Regions from separate parts of the Streptosporangium sp. NBC_01755 genome, predicted to be linked through region 1. Evidence: riboswitches for the same ligand, from Rfam matches in the RefSeq annotation. Region 1 holds a riboswitch; each other region holds the start of a gene.
What was found. Region 1 has a riboswitch for cyclic di-AMP ahead of OG884_RS14950 (C40 family peptidase). Riboswitches for the same ligand answer to the same signal wherever they lie in the genome.
Positions count from the first base shown of each region.

Region 1 (3,453 bases):
GCGGGCTGCTGCTGCCCGTACCCCTGCTGCTCTTGGGACGCCTGCTGACCGTAGCCGGGCTGCTGACCGTACGCGCCCGTCCCGCCCTGCTGACCGCCATACCCGCCCTGCTGGCCGTACGGCTGCTGCTGCCCGTACCCCTGCTGGCCGTAACCAGGCTGCTGCCCGTAGTCCTGCTGGCCATAGCCGGGCTGAGTCTGCCCGGGACCGGTGTTCGGCTGTGATACCTCAGACCGATAGCCCATGACCGTCACGTCGGGGTCGAGTTCGCCAGGGGCCCGTCCCGGGTTGTGCTGTCCGTAATCCGGCTGTCCCGAAGGTGTGCGACTGCGCTCGGGATCATCCTGCGGATACGGCGGCTGTCCGTTGCTCACCGCGTCACCTCACTTAGACTACGCATGTGGCAAATGTCAGACGCACATGCTTGCTGCTGCACAAGGTATCGACATAGGAATCAACAGTCATCTTTCCAGTCAGTCAGCTCTAAAGTCATCAGAGTCGGGCTCACGTGTCAGGTGCAGCAGCATTCGGGTGTTTCCCAAGGTGTTGGGCTTGACGTGCTCCAGGTCGAGGAACTCCGCGACGCCCTCGTCATAGGAGGCGAGAAGTTCGGCGTAGACCTCAGGGGCGACGGGCGTGCCCTGGATCTCCTGGAATCCGTGCCGAGCGAAGAAGTCGACCTCGAAGGTCAGGCAGAAGACCCTGCGCAGACCCAACTCGGCGGCCGTGCGGATGAGCACAGAGACGATCCGGTGGCCGATTCCCATCCCCCTGAGGGTCGGATCGACGGCAACGGTCCGAATTTCAGCCAGATCCTCCCAGAGAACGTGAAGAGCCCCGCAACCGAGGATCAACCCTTCAGCGTCGGTTGCGACCCAGAACTCCTGGACATCCTCGTACAGGGTGACGGTGGCCTTCTCCAGCAGGCGCGGGCCGGCTCCACCGTAGGTGTCGACGAGCCGCCTGATGGCGCGGACGTCCGGGGTGCGGGCACGGCGGACCGTGACCACCAAGGTGGCGCCGGGGGCGGGCGACCCCCGCTCCTCTCCCTCGGATCCGGCTCGTCGCCCCCCTTCCTTCTGGGGACTCGCGAACGGTCCGGGAGAATGCTCCGCAAGCTGCTCCATGACCGATCAGCGTACGTCCTCTTCAGTCTTCAATTACGGCTCATCCTTAACACTCGCCCCGAGGTCATCACATGACCCTTGGTAGTCGGTTTACCACGCTGAGCGTGCGACACCTCTAATGTGTCCCAGCTCATCTTTGGCACGGTCCCGGACCTGGGAAGACCTGCGACACACCCGCCTCAAGGAAGGCAAAGGCAGCGTAATGGCCATGTTGATCATATTGGCATGTGATCTTTCCGTGACATTTAAGTTGCGGAACCTCCACTAAGTTCGCAGTTCTGGTTGAGCAGGAACCAGGAGTGCACTAATCTCCGTGCTCGATGTCAGAGATGCAAAAAGCCTGACCCGCCGAATCCCCCGTCCCGGGGAACCGGGGACCCACCACGTCCTTCGGGGTGAATCCGAGTGCCACCGGCGCACCCGGTAGGGCTGCCTCCGGCCCGAACCCGTCAGCTAACCCGGTAGGCGGCCGAGAGAGGAGCCTGTTGGTGAAGCGCACGCGCGACCGTGCAGGAAAGCACGCGGGGGGCGACGCCCGCCATCGAGAACGCGCGTCGCGGAGGCGGAGCCGCCGCATGGCGGTCATCGGCCTGGTATTCGCCACCATGACCCTCGGCACCCCCCTGGTCTCGGCCACGGCGGACCCGGAGCCCAGCCTCCGGCAACTGGCCAAGCAGGCCGAGAAACTGCACGAGGAGATCGGCACGCTCGCCGAGCAGTACAACGGCGAGCGGGTCAGGCTCAAGCAGGCCCAGCGAGCCGCGGAAAGCGCCAAGAAGACCCTCGCGACGAGCGAGTCGGAACTTGCGGCCCGGCGCATCAAGGCGACCCTCCTCGCTCAGAGCAACTACATGTCCGGCGGCCTGAACTCCGGACTCGTCTTCACCCAGGCGACCGACCCCGACACCTTTCTCGACCAGGCCACCACCAACTACGCCCTCCAGCAGCAGCAGAGTGAGGAGGTCGCCCAGGTCGGCCGGGCGATCGAGGCCGCCGAGCAGGCGCAGGCCGGCGCCAAGGCGAGGACCTCAGAGGTCAAGGCGCTTCTGGAGGAGATCGAAGGCAAGCGCAGCAAGATCGAGCGGCTGGTCGCGCGGGTCGAGAGCGACCTGTTCAGCGAGGTGCGCACCAGAGCCGTCAGCAACAGGGGAGCCCGGGTGAAGGTCGGCGTGCCCATCGTCGGCAGCGGAAAGGCGGCGGAGGCGGCCCGCTGGGCACTCACCCAGCAACTCAAGCCGTACGTCTGGGGCGCCGAGGGCCCCAACTCCTTCGACTGCTCCGGGCTGGTCATGTGGGCCTACCAGAAGGTCGGCATCAGCCTGCCGCACTACACCGGCAACCAGTGGACCGCGGGCACCCACATCTCCAAAAACGAGCTGCGCCCAGGCGACCTGGTCTTCTTCTACAGCGACCTGCACCACGTCGGGATCTACATCGGTGCGGGCCTGATGGTCCACGCGCCCCAGACGGGTGACGTCGTCCACATCGCCACGATCGACAACCGGCCCTTCGCCGGCGGGGTGCGAATCGCCGACTGAGCCTCCGAACCGGACCTCACAGGTCGCGAGCCGCCGGACTCCGTGGACGTGAGAACCCGCACCGGGTCCTGTGCCGCGGATCCCGCCGTGGCGAGGACCGGTCAGGCGGGGCCTCGCGGGGACGGTGACCGACGACGACGCGGCGAGACGCCCACCGCGACCCGCGGTGACAGAAGATCCAAGGGCCTAGATCAGGCGGCGGCGGGCCGCCCAGGCCACGGCCTCGATCGCCGTGGCGACACCGATACGGTCGCAGATGCCCCTGAGCCTGCGCCTGACGGTCCGGCCGCTGATATCGAGGCGGCGGCCCACCCTGTCGACGGTGACGCCCTTGGCGAGCTCAGCCAGCAGCACGAGGTCGTCGTCACTGAGACCGATATCGCTCATGCCCAGGGGGCTGTCGCCATGGCGAGAATCCACTTCTGGATATGCCATCAAGAGTCACTCCCCCCACTCTGGAAACCGGGCGCCCAGACGCCGGAAATGAATACCGTCCGCCAGGAACGGTAAACGCCTTGTTCAAAGGTCGTCAAGTTCTACTCTTCATAGCGCGCGCCCACTATTGACATAGTAGGCGATACGTGAAGTACTCATGATATGTCAGTGCCTTTGGGGTTAAGTCACGACCGAGTCCCGGCACGAGCCCGTAGGCACCCCCTAGCTGCGACGACAGAGGTCCTGGCAGAACAAGGTTTCACCGGAACCGTCGCGACGACGCGCACCCGCGGGGCGGGATCCTCGACGGAAGCGAGTCACCCGTTTTCCCGGGAAAACCGCTCTCTTCCTGG
Region 1 covers NZ_CP109131.1:3,253,490-3,256,942, forward strand. The annotation lists gene OG884_RS14940 (hypothetical protein) at 1-224, shown strand, start outside; gene OG884_RS14945 (amino-acid N-acetyltransferase) at 474-1,127, opposite strand; cyclic di-AMP (ydaO/yuaA leader) riboswitch at 1,464-1,610, shown strand; gene OG884_RS14950 (C40 family peptidase) at 1,616-2,665, shown strand; gene OG884_RS14955 (LuxR C-terminal-related transcriptional regulator) at 2,852-3,052, opposite strand.

Region 2 (3,453 bases), 2.9 Mb from region 1:
CCGGCGACAGGCCGAGCGTGCCGGCGACATCGCCACCGTAGAGCCTCACCAGGGCCTTCTCGCCGAAGCGCTCCGCGATGAACCGGCAGGCGAGCCAGGCCTCCTCGTATGCCTGCGCGAGCCGCGGGGCACCGGGGGCGAAGTCCGCGGGACCGGGAAGACGGGCGGGCAGGACTCCGGCCCGTACCTCGGCGGCCAGCTCGGCGGCGGCCTTCCGTACGGAGATCCCGGCGTCGCGGTAACCCACGTAGTCGGCGAAGCCCTCCGACAGCCACGTCGGCACCCGGCCGCCACGGGTCGCGCCGGTGGCCACGTGAACGAGCTCGTGCGTGATCACCACGTCCCTTCCGGCCGTGGTGAGCCTCGCGTAGCCGGAGGGCAGGACGATCACCCGATCCGCGGTCGCCAGCGCGGCCAGGCCGTGTGTGCTCCCGGCCCCGGCGAGCACCGCGGCCTCGGCATCGGTGGCGGGAAAAAGGATCACCGCCCGGACCGGCCCCCAGATCGCCGCGACCGCGCGGCGGGCCCGGTCGGCCCTGGCGGCCAGGTCCCGCAGGACGGCGGGCGCGACGCCGTGACCGATCACGAGGGAGTGCTCGCTCCGGACGACGACGGCGGCGCCGGGCCACAGGTCACGAAGGTCGCCGGGGAGTTCTCCGACGTCGCGGGGAGGATCGTGGGGGGCGGAAAGGTGCCGAGGGTCCCGGGAGTCGCGCGGGAGCGGCCCGGCTCCGGCCAGGAGAGGTCCCGTCCCGGCGAACGGGCCGACGCTCATCAGCGCCAGCATCCCGGCGAGCACGGCGCGGCGCCCCTTCGGGACGGACATAGCGAGTCGATGTTACTCGACCGGTATCGCACCGCACCTTGCCGGAAGCACAGAACCAGGAAGCACGGAACCAGGAAGCACGGAACCGGGCTGCCCCGCATCGCGGCCACGCGCTCGCGACCTTCGCCGGGAAACGGAGCGGCCCCGTCCCTGTTGACATGGACGGGGCCGCTGCGCCCTGCTCAGGCTCCGGGCCGGACCGCTCCGGCGAAGGAGGACCTGTAGTACCCCTTCAGCTTCACGATCCGGACCGTCTTGCCGCTGCTCGGCGAGTGGACCATCCTGCCCTCGCCGACGTACATGCCGACGTGGCCCTTTCCACTGAAGAACATCAGGTCACCGGGGCGCAGTCGGCTCCACGAGACCTTCTTCCTGATCGCCCGGTACTGGCTGTGCGTGATCCGGGGGATGGACACGCCCGCCTTGCGCCAGGCGTATTTGACGAGCCCTGAGCAGTCGAACGCGCCCGGACCGGAGGCGCCCCACCGGTACGGATCACCGACCTGCTTCTTGGCCGCCGAGACGGCCTTGCGGGCCCGAGTCTTCTGCAGGGCCGCCCTGCTCATCTTGGTCTTCACATTGGCGTCGGCCTTGGTCTTGTTCACGGCCCGGGTGTCGGTACTCTTCGTGCTCTCGACCTGCTCGGAGACGCCGGCCGCGGTGTTGACCAGGATCTCAGGGGTGCTGTCCGTCATCGCCCCGGCCGCCGTGGATCCCAGGGTGACCGCTCCGGCTGAGGCGGTCAGGGTGAGGGCGATGCCGCCGAGGGAAAGGCGGAAAAGGCGCGACAGACGGGTGTTAAACGGGGTGGTAGACAGGATTTCTCCTTGGTGCTTCCACTGATGCCTACCGGGTTAGCTGACGGGTTCGGGCTTGGAAGATGCCCTACGGCACAAATGCGCCGATTCACCCCCTGGCCACGATGTGTCGGGCCTTTTGGGTCCCCGGTTCCATACCTCCTGGCTGTATGGATTCGGCGGGCCGCCGTAATGAGGTCCGCCCCCGGCAGGGGCACGGCGGCCGGTTGGATTTCTATCGAGAAACCGGCCCGAAGACCGACATTCACCGCGACGACCTGGCTTGAACGTCGCAATGCCAGAAGTTACCCCGATTCTTCAATTTTTGGCAAAGCATTCACCGAGCAGGAAGATCGATAAGTCTTCTTGATCTTACCGTTATCCCTGCTTAATAGCCATTTATGCTATCGAGATATGACTCTCGTCACACTTCTGACATCACACCTGATAAATCGTGATTTCTGTAATATTCATCACACTTGCCGGATTATCGGGTGATCTAGTGAGAGGCCCCGCAGCTGCGGTCGCCGGCAGGCGGGTCGGCGCCGGACGCACGTGCGGGCGCCGTGATCGACTCTCCGAAGTCCGCCTCGACGAATCTCGAACCCGGCGGCGTCGAGCATCGCTTCGAGGAGCCGGCGGAAGGTGCCGTACCCGGTGCGAGGCACCGGGTACACGGCCGGCGTCGGGTACACGGCCGGCGGGGCAGGACCCCGCACCGTGCGTCAGGGGCGGACGGCTCCGGCGAGACGACGGCCGTAGGCCGACAGCGGGACGACCTTGACGACGTCGCCGGTCTGCGGGGCGTGCACGATCCGGCCGTTGCCCGCGTACATGCTGACGTGCCCCAGGCCCTCGCTGAAGATGAGGTCGCCCGGCTGGAGGTCGTTCAGTGAGACCTTGCGGCTCGCGCCCCAGCTCCACTGCTCCCAGGTGGTCCGCGGCAGGCTGACTCCCCCGCTGCGCCAGGCGGCCTGGAGGAGGCCGGAGCAGTCCCAGCCGCCGGGGCCCGTGCCACCGTACTGGTAGGGCTTGCCGACCTGCGCGAAGGCGAACTGCAGCGCGGCGCGGGCGTTGCCCGAGGCGGGGCCGGTGTACTGGATTCCGGTGCTGTCCGGGTCGCCCGCCTTGAAGACGTTGAGTTCGCGCAGGAGCTTCGTCTGGACCCTGACCATCTTGTCGGCCTTGGCCTTCTCCCTGGCCAGCTCGTCGCGCGTCTCGTCGGCCTCGCTCAGCGCACCCTTGGCCAGGTTCCTGTTGATCCGCAGCGTCTTGGTGGCCGTGTCGAAGGCGCCCAGCGACTGGGCGCGGGAAGCCGACATCTGGTCGACCGCGGCCAGGCCGCTCAGCAGCGCGCCGGGGTCGGACTGGTAGATCATGCCTTCCCAGCCGTTGATCGCACCGACCTGGTAGGTGCTGACCGCCATCGTGACGAGCTCCTTGCGCAGCCCGGCGACCTGCTCGCTCTGGCGGGCGAGTTCGCCGGTCAGCGTCATGTACTTCTTCCTGGCCCGCTTCCACTTCTCCGAGGCCTGGTTGTACTTCTCGACGACCTGATCGGCCTGCTCGTTGAGCTTCTCCAGCTTCTTCTTGGCCTGCGCGAGTGTCGGCTTCGGCTCCGCGGACGCTCCGCCCACCGGCAGCATCAGCAGTGCGAGGGCGAGCCCGGCCGCCACCGGTATCCGAATCAGTCCAACCGGCACACCAGCCACGGCCACGTCAACGCCTCCAGACTGCACAGACCTGCGGCGAATAGTACAGAACAAGTAAGGTTTAGATCACCTTTTCGCATGCTTTGCTCTACAGCCGCAGGTGGCAGCTCCGGTATCC
Region 2 covers NZ_CP109131.1:6,114,697-6,118,149, reverse strand. The annotation lists gene OG884_RS29120 (hypothetical protein) at 1-826, opposite strand, end outside; gene OG884_RS29115 (C40 family peptidase) at 1,009-1,521, opposite strand; cyclic di-AMP (ydaO/yuaA leader) riboswitch at 1,655-1,815, opposite strand; gene OG884_RS29110 (C40 family peptidase) at 2,349-3,326, opposite strand.
Region 2: another riboswitch for cyclic di-AMP. It lies ahead of OG884_RS29115 (C40 family peptidase); the one in region 1 lies ahead of OG884_RS14950 (C40 family peptidase).

Region 3 (3,453 bases), 1.8 Mb from region 1:
GATGACGGTCTGATCTCGGACTACCGCATATTCGTCGACCTCGCACCCGTCTACATGGTCTAGGTATGCTCCCTCGCGCCACGCGGGAGGCAGGGCGAGGTCTGTCGGCCCCGGGTGCTCCCTCGCGTGGGAGCACCCGGCCTGGTCGTGTCTCGTCAGCCTTTGGCCCCTGAGGTGCGGAGGGGGAGGTGCCCGAGAAATCGCAGGTCAGCGCGTCGTGGCATTAGTACATCGAGATGTGCGGGTGGTCGTAGTGGTTGGCGGTGACGCCGCCGCGGTTGGACATGACCCTCCAGCCGGAGCCGTGGTTGATGCGCTGGCGCCAGATCACGTACTTCACCCCGAGCTTGGACTTGTTCTTGATGGCCCAGGCGGAGATCTCGTCGCCGAGCCGGATGTTGGCGGCTGTGGGCATCGTGCCGCCGGCGCTCATCATGAAGTCGCAGGCGCGGCCGAGGGGGTGCTCGCCGCCGTCGTTCGCGGACCGGTAGCAACCGACGGCGTACGGGAGGTTGAAACGCCTCTTGAGGGCCTCACGCATGATCCGGGTCCGGTCGGTGATGTTGTCGGCGCCGGTGGGGAGTTGCGGGGCCCAGCTGCCGTCGGAGCGGCGCCCGGAGCCGACGGGGGCGAGCCGGTCGAGCCTGTTCTTGATGTCCTTGATCAGATCTTCGAGCTCGTCGCGCTGGGTCTGCATCTCCCTGGCCTCCTCACCGATTTCGTCGGTGAGTCTGGCTGTCGTCTCGGTTGCCCTCTTCCTGCGTTCGAGGCTCTCGGCGAAGCCCTGCAGGTGCGCGCTCTGCTGGGCGGTGAGCTGCTCCATCACCGCGGTTCCGCCCATGTCGTCGGAGAACAGCAGCGCGGGCAGGCCCCCGGTGCTGCTCTGGTAGCGGAGCTGAACTATGGAGTCGACCTGCTTTTCCGCCTCGGCGTAGAGATCGGAGGCCCTGGCCAGGTTCTGCTTGGCGACGGTCTCGGCCTTCTGCGCTTTCTTGAGGGACTCGCGCTTGGCCGCGTAGGCCTCGATCAGTCCGTCCACCTTCTTGTTGATCTTGGCCAGCTCGGCACGGAGCTTGGCCTCGGTCGGCTTGGGCTCCGCGCTTCCCGCGGTGGGGGCACCGAGGGTGAACGCGGCGATCAGGCTCAGGCAGAGGACCAGAGTCGCATGCCGACGGAACGTGGGGGACGGAGCCGCCACGAACTCTCCTCTCCTTCCGCCTACCGGGTTAGCTGACGGGTTCGGGCTGGAGGACGCCCTTCCACCGAAGTGGTTTCACCCCAGGTGCGGTGGTTCCCCGGCTCCCGGGCGATGCGCCTGGGATTAGGCATATCGGCTGTTGCAGCCGATGTGGGAAGGATAGTAGTGGTAAACACAAGGTCGCGCGACCTCAAGACGAGACCAATTAGTGATTAATTCGTGACAGCAGAGCGCAGAAGGTGTGCTGCCTCCTCGGGCAGCACGTCGTTCACGAAGGCGCCCATGGCCGACTCGGAGCCGGCGAGATATTTCAGCTTGTCCGGCGCGCGACGGATGCTGAACAGCTCCATGTGCGCGTACGACAGGTCACGACCGGTGTTGACCGGCGCCTGGTGCCAGGCCGCGATGTAGGGCATGGGCACGCCGAACAGCCCGTCGAGGCGGCGGAGCACGTCGGTGTAGAGCGGTCCGAACGCCGCGCGCTCCACGGGCTCCAGCCCGACCAGGTCGGGGACCTGCCGGTGGGGGTAGAGATGAACCTCCACCGGCCAGCGCGCCGCGGCCGGGACGAACGCCGTCCAGTGCTCGTTCGAGGCCAGGCGTCGTCGCGGAGGTCGAAGTAGAACAGCTCCCGGCCGTCGGCCAGGTGGGTGATCGTACGCTTCATCGGCCGATGTTCTCGCTCTCCAGCTGCGGCTCTGTGATGATCAGCTCCCCCACCGAGGCGGCGAGTTCCTCGCGGGCCTCCTCGGTCAGGCTGGAATCGGTGATCACGATGTGGGCCTGGGCCAGCTCGGCGATCGTGCTGATGCCGACCGTGCCCCACTTGGTGTGGTCGGCGAGCACCACCAGGCGGTGCGCGGAGGCGATCAGCTCGCGGTTGGTCTCGGCCTCCAGCAGGTTGGGTGTGGTGAACCCGGCGCGGGCGCTCATCCCGTGCACGCCGAGGAAGAGGGTGTCGACATGGAGTCCTCGGATCGCCGAGACGGCGACCGGGCCGACCAGCGCGTCGGAGGGGGTGCGGACCCCGCCGGTGAGCACGACCGTGCGGTCGGCCTTGGGGGAGCGGTGGAAGACGTCGGAGATTCGGACCGAGTTGGTGATCACGGTCAGCTCGGGCACGTCGACCACGTGGTGGGCGAGCGTCCAGGTCGTGGTGCCCGCGGAGAGCGCGATGGCGGTGGCGGGCCGAACGAGCCGGGCGGCCTGCTGGGCGATCATCTCCTTCTCCGCCTGCCGGCGCGCAGACTTGGCGGCGAAGCCCGGTTCCTCGGTCGAGCCGGGTCCGGCGGCGGTGGCGCCACCGTGGACCTTCTCCACCAGTCCGCGCTCGGAGAGCACCTCAAGGTCGCGCCGGATCGTCATGTCGGACACCCCGAGCTCTCGGACGAGATCGGCGACCCTGACTCCGCCCCTGCTCCGCACCCTCTCCAGGATCGCCTGCTGCCGCTGCTGGGCGAGCATTGACTCACTCCCTTTAATTCACCAGATTCCACCAAAATACCACGGCGAGTACTGTTGAATTGTGGTGGTCGCCTGCTCACAGCCGCTCAAGCTCCGCCATGATGTTCGCTCTCGCCGTCTCCTCCAGATCGGCGATGTGGAAGATCACCGGAAGGTCGAGCAGCGAGCGCAGCACCGCGGCCCTGCCGGACCTGAAAGCGTCGTCAGGCACGAAGGCGTACTCCTCACGCACGGCGGCCGCGTAGGCGGCGTAGGCCTCCGGTGACGCGCCCAGGATCGCCAGGTCCGCGTCGGACAGCACGGCCCCGTCCGAGTCGCCCGGTGCGGGGGCATGTGTGACGGTCAGCCTGACCAGCCGGGTGACCGTGGCCACCGCCTCAGGGGACAGCCCCGTCTCCGGCAGCGCGCGCTCGGCCAGGATGGCGCTCCGCTCCTCGTTGTCGCCACGCCGCGGGTCGTAGACGGCGTCGTGGAACCAGGCCGCCAGCCGTACGAGGTCCGGGTGCTCGGCGTGGGAGGCCAGGATGTCGATGTGGGCGAGCACGGCCTCCAGATGGGTGGTGGTGTGATATCTGCGGTGCGGCTCGTCGTAACGAGTGATCAGTTCGCGGCCGAGGGGCTCGGCCTCGGGGCCGGTCAGGGACCGCCAGCGGGCCATCAGCTTCTCGCTCATGGGGGCGAGCCTAGAACCTGGCCGACGAGCCTGGAACCTGGCCGACGAGCCTGGAACCTGGCCGAAAGGGAGGACCCACGACTCCGCCCGTCAGGTTCAAGGCGGACACGCCCGCAGG
Region 3 covers NZ_CP109131.1:1,426,049-1,429,501, reverse strand. The annotation lists gene OG884_RS06355 (nuclear transport factor 2 family protein) at 1-63, shown strand, start outside; gene OG884_RS06350 (coiled-coil domain-containing protein) at 224-1,198, opposite strand; cyclic di-AMP (ydaO/yuaA leader) riboswitch at 1,202-1,338, opposite strand; partial or broken gene OG884_RS06345 (galactose-1-phosphate uridylyltransferase) at 1,411-1,803, opposite strand; gene OG884_RS06340 (DeoR/GlpR family DNA-binding transcription regulator) at 1,862-2,662, opposite strand; gene OG884_RS06335 (HD domain-containing protein) at 2,739-3,335, opposite strand.
Region 3: another riboswitch for cyclic di-AMP. It lies ahead of OG884_RS06350 (coiled-coil domain-containing protein); the one in region 1 lies ahead of OG884_RS14950 (C40 family peptidase).

Region 4 (3,453 bases), 3.1 Mb from region 1:
CGACGCTCTGACATGGAGGAGTTTGTCGACGGCCACTCCGGCGCCGGTATCACTACGAAGATCCGATTCAACGGCGACGGCGAGCTCGCCAGATCCTCGGTCACGGTGTGGGCCTATCGGGTCCGCGGCGGCCGGATCGTCGCCGACGACAGGCCGATCCCCGGAAACTGACCGCACAGGAGATCAGAGATCATGACAAGCACCCCGATCGCTTATCGGATCCCCGGCCCGACCGCGTCGCCCCCCCTCACGAGGTCACCGTCCGCCGGACGCCACGACTGCGCGAGCGGCAACGTCCACCGCGCCCTCGCGGAGGCTCCGATCGGCGGGTACGGCATGCTGGAGGCGGCGCTCGCCTGGCAACATCTGCGCCCTGCCGGACCCGGGAACACCGGCGGGGGGACACCCGCCACAGCGTCGCGTCATCTTCCCGTCGTGGAGACGCGCAGCGAGGCGGTGGCGGCACGGATCGCCCGGCTGCTGTCAGGGCTGGCCTGGGCCATCGTCACCCAGGCCGACGCCGGCGACACCGGCTTCAAGCGGTCGCCGGCCGTGCGCGTCGAGGTGCCCAGAACACTACACCGTAGGGTCCTGCGGGCGTTGACCAACGCGTGGCGCGACGCCCGGCGGCAGTTCGACCCGCGCGTCCCGGGCACCGCCACCGACGACGACGCGGCCATCGCCCTGTGGCGCATGGGCATTCTCGTCGCCGGGCTCGGTCCCAGCCACAACATGGTCTACCTGCATACCGGCACGTCCACGATGGCCGAGATGATGGCAGCCGCCGCCAGGCGTCTCGGACTCACCCCGATCGTGGACAATGTCCACGGCGCTCCGGCGGTAGCCCTCTACCACCTGGGTGAGGTGCACTGGCTGCTCGCGGAAGCGGGAGCGGGAGGCGCGGCGACCGGGTGGGTGCGCGGCGGCCGTCCCGCCGGTGCCGCCGGTACCGGCGTCGGACCCTGGCCGTGAAATAGGCCTGACCGCCGAGCAGTTCGGAACCGTCCCTGCTCGGGCTGGTCCGGAACCTGCTGCGGCAGCGCACCACGCGCTGGTACAGTCAGTCGCGGTCGAACGCGTGAGCGATAACCAAGCTCGCAACCTTGGCCATTACTCACCGCCGGGAGGGCGGAGCCCACGTCACCCGGAACGGGATCGTGGGCTGGGGCGTGGAAACCCCCGTAAACGGGGCCGGAAGGTGAACCGCCAAGCAACAGCATCGCGACCATGCGCAGAGCCGCACGGTTGGGACGGCTGGAATCCCCCGGATTCATCCGTGGGGAGCGCTTCAAGCGAAGGAGTCGCGAAGGCGGCCGGGGGAACGCCGTCAGGGGCTCCGCGCGAGCGAGCGGAGCCCCTGGACGAGTGCGGATCGGCCCGCGTTCACCGGCGGGGGCCGGGTGCCCGCCCCATGGGGGATGGTGCGGGCGGCGGGTGTGGATCAGTTGGAGTAGACGGGGTAGCCGTAGCCGACGACCTGGGAGACGGGCCGGATGCGCTGCTCGACGTTGCCGTTGCCGGTATTGCCCTCGATCGTGGTGATCGTGCCGTCTCCGTTGTCCTTCTTCACGAAGCCGACATGGTCGATGCCGTCAATGCTCTTGCTACCGGCCCAGTCGAAGTAGACGACGGCGCCGGGGGTGGGGGTGGTGCCCCAGTGCTTGTTCTCCTTGAACCACTTGGCGTGGGTGACGGTGTAGGCGTCCCAGCCCATCGTGGGCCGGATGCCGGCCATCTCGCCGACCCAGGAGACGAACATCGCGCACCAAGGGGCGTTGGCGTAGCCGCGCAGGGTGCCGCCGTCGCGGGCGACGGTCTCCTGGGCGCGCGGGGAGGACATGTACCACGAGTGGAACTTGGTCCCGCCGCCCTGGGCGTTCTCGTGGACGCCGATCTGCTTGGAGGCGAGGTCCAGGACCTGCGCGGCGGAGACCTTGGGCAGCCTCTCGGCCGCGGTCTCGAGCGGGGTGCTCGCGAGCCTGTTCTGCGAGGCATCGGAGACCTTCGCGTCGGCGGGCGGCGCGTTCAGGGCGGTGTGGCTGTCGGCCAGGGCGGCGGAGCCCACGGAGCCGGTCGCCAGGACGACGCAGGCGCCCAGGAGGGCGCTCACCACGCGGGGGGCGCTGAGGGTGGGGGTGAGGCGGTTCTTGGTCATACTGGGGTTCGACTCCTTGCTTCGCTTCCATGCCGCCTACCGGGTTAGCTGACGGGTTCGGGCTGGGAAGTGCCCTACGGCGCGAGAACGCGCTGATTCACCCCAGGAACGTGGTTCCCCGGTTCCGCAGACCTCGCGGATTCGGCGGCCGTGCTCACCGCGGGCGGGGGTTCCGCCCAGGTGGAGCGCGGTCGGGCAATGTGACGGCAATGCGTAGACCTATACAGACCCAGACATTTGCCATGAACAGGACGAACGTACGTCACCCGGGCAGACGATTACAAGTAGGACACATTGCTCTGACTTGGTAAAACGTCAGATTTGAGGGGTTGGGGCGGGAAGTCGCTTGGTCGGGGAAGGGGGTGGATCGCGCCCGTTCCCGGCCGGTCGCGTCGGCTGGGGTCGCCGCGCCGTCATGGGCGGGATCCCCTGTTTTTCCGGTGCTCCGGGCGTGTGGTACCCGCCGGTGGACCGCCTGTCCCGGGGTGCTACGGCATGATCGGGGGCCCATGGGTAGGAGGGGACGGGTCGACTTTTTCTTGAACAAGTATTCGATGGTAAAAAGTGCGGAGAGGCTGCGTCCCTCCCCCTCGGGAGGCTCGAACATGGTCCGGCGACAGGGTGCTGCCCCGAAGACGGCCTCGCCCCGAAGACGATCATGACGGACGCGCGTGGGCGGCTGTTCACCCGCAGTTCCCAGGCGCTTAAGGCCACCGGGTTAGCTTGGGTCAGTCGTGAACGGGTCATTACCCGGCGTGGAGGACGGTCGAGACCACGCGCGGGAGCAGGGTTCGGCCATCGCCTGGGTGGAATCCCCGCTGCAGATGCTCTGCGCCGTGGAGGCCCACCACGCAGGGCTGCTCGGCGCCCGCAGCCACCTCGTGCCCAGGGCGAGGCTACGCCCCCTGGCCGTGACGGGACGTGAGCTCGGCCGCCTCACCCTGCCGCCGGGCCTGGAGCTCACCGCCGCGCGGCCGGACATGCCCAGGCCGCGCCGGGGCGCGACCTGGGCGGTGGGCGACGCCTTCTCCGGCAAGGTCCAGCTCCGCTGGCTCACCGGGCTCCCCGGCCGGATCGTGATCGTCGACGACGGGCTGGCCACCATCAGGCTCCTGGAGCTGCTCGTCGGCCACGCGGGTACGCCCCTGCTGAGAGCCAGGGGAAAGGCGGGACGGTTCAGAACCGTCCTCGGTGCGGCGGCCGGACTCAGGTTGCGCGCCGCCGCCCGCTCGGGGCGGTTGTCGATCTTCACAGCGCTGCCCGTCCCCGTGGACCTGGCGAAGGCCGTACGGGCGGGA
Region 4 covers NZ_CP109131.1:127,390-130,842, reverse strand. The annotation lists gene OG884_RS00480 (branched-chain amino acid ABC transporter substrate-binding protein) at 1-171, shown strand, start outside; gene OG884_RS00475 (hypothetical protein) at 193-972, shown strand; gene OG884_RS00470 (CHAP domain-containing protein) at 1,442-2,155, opposite strand; cyclic di-AMP (ydaO/yuaA leader) riboswitch at 2,174-2,312, opposite strand; gene OG884_RS00465 (hypothetical protein) at 2,890-3,453, shown strand, end outside.
Region 4: another riboswitch for cyclic di-AMP. It lies ahead of OG884_RS00470 (CHAP domain-containing protein); the one in region 1 lies ahead of OG884_RS14950 (C40 family peptidase).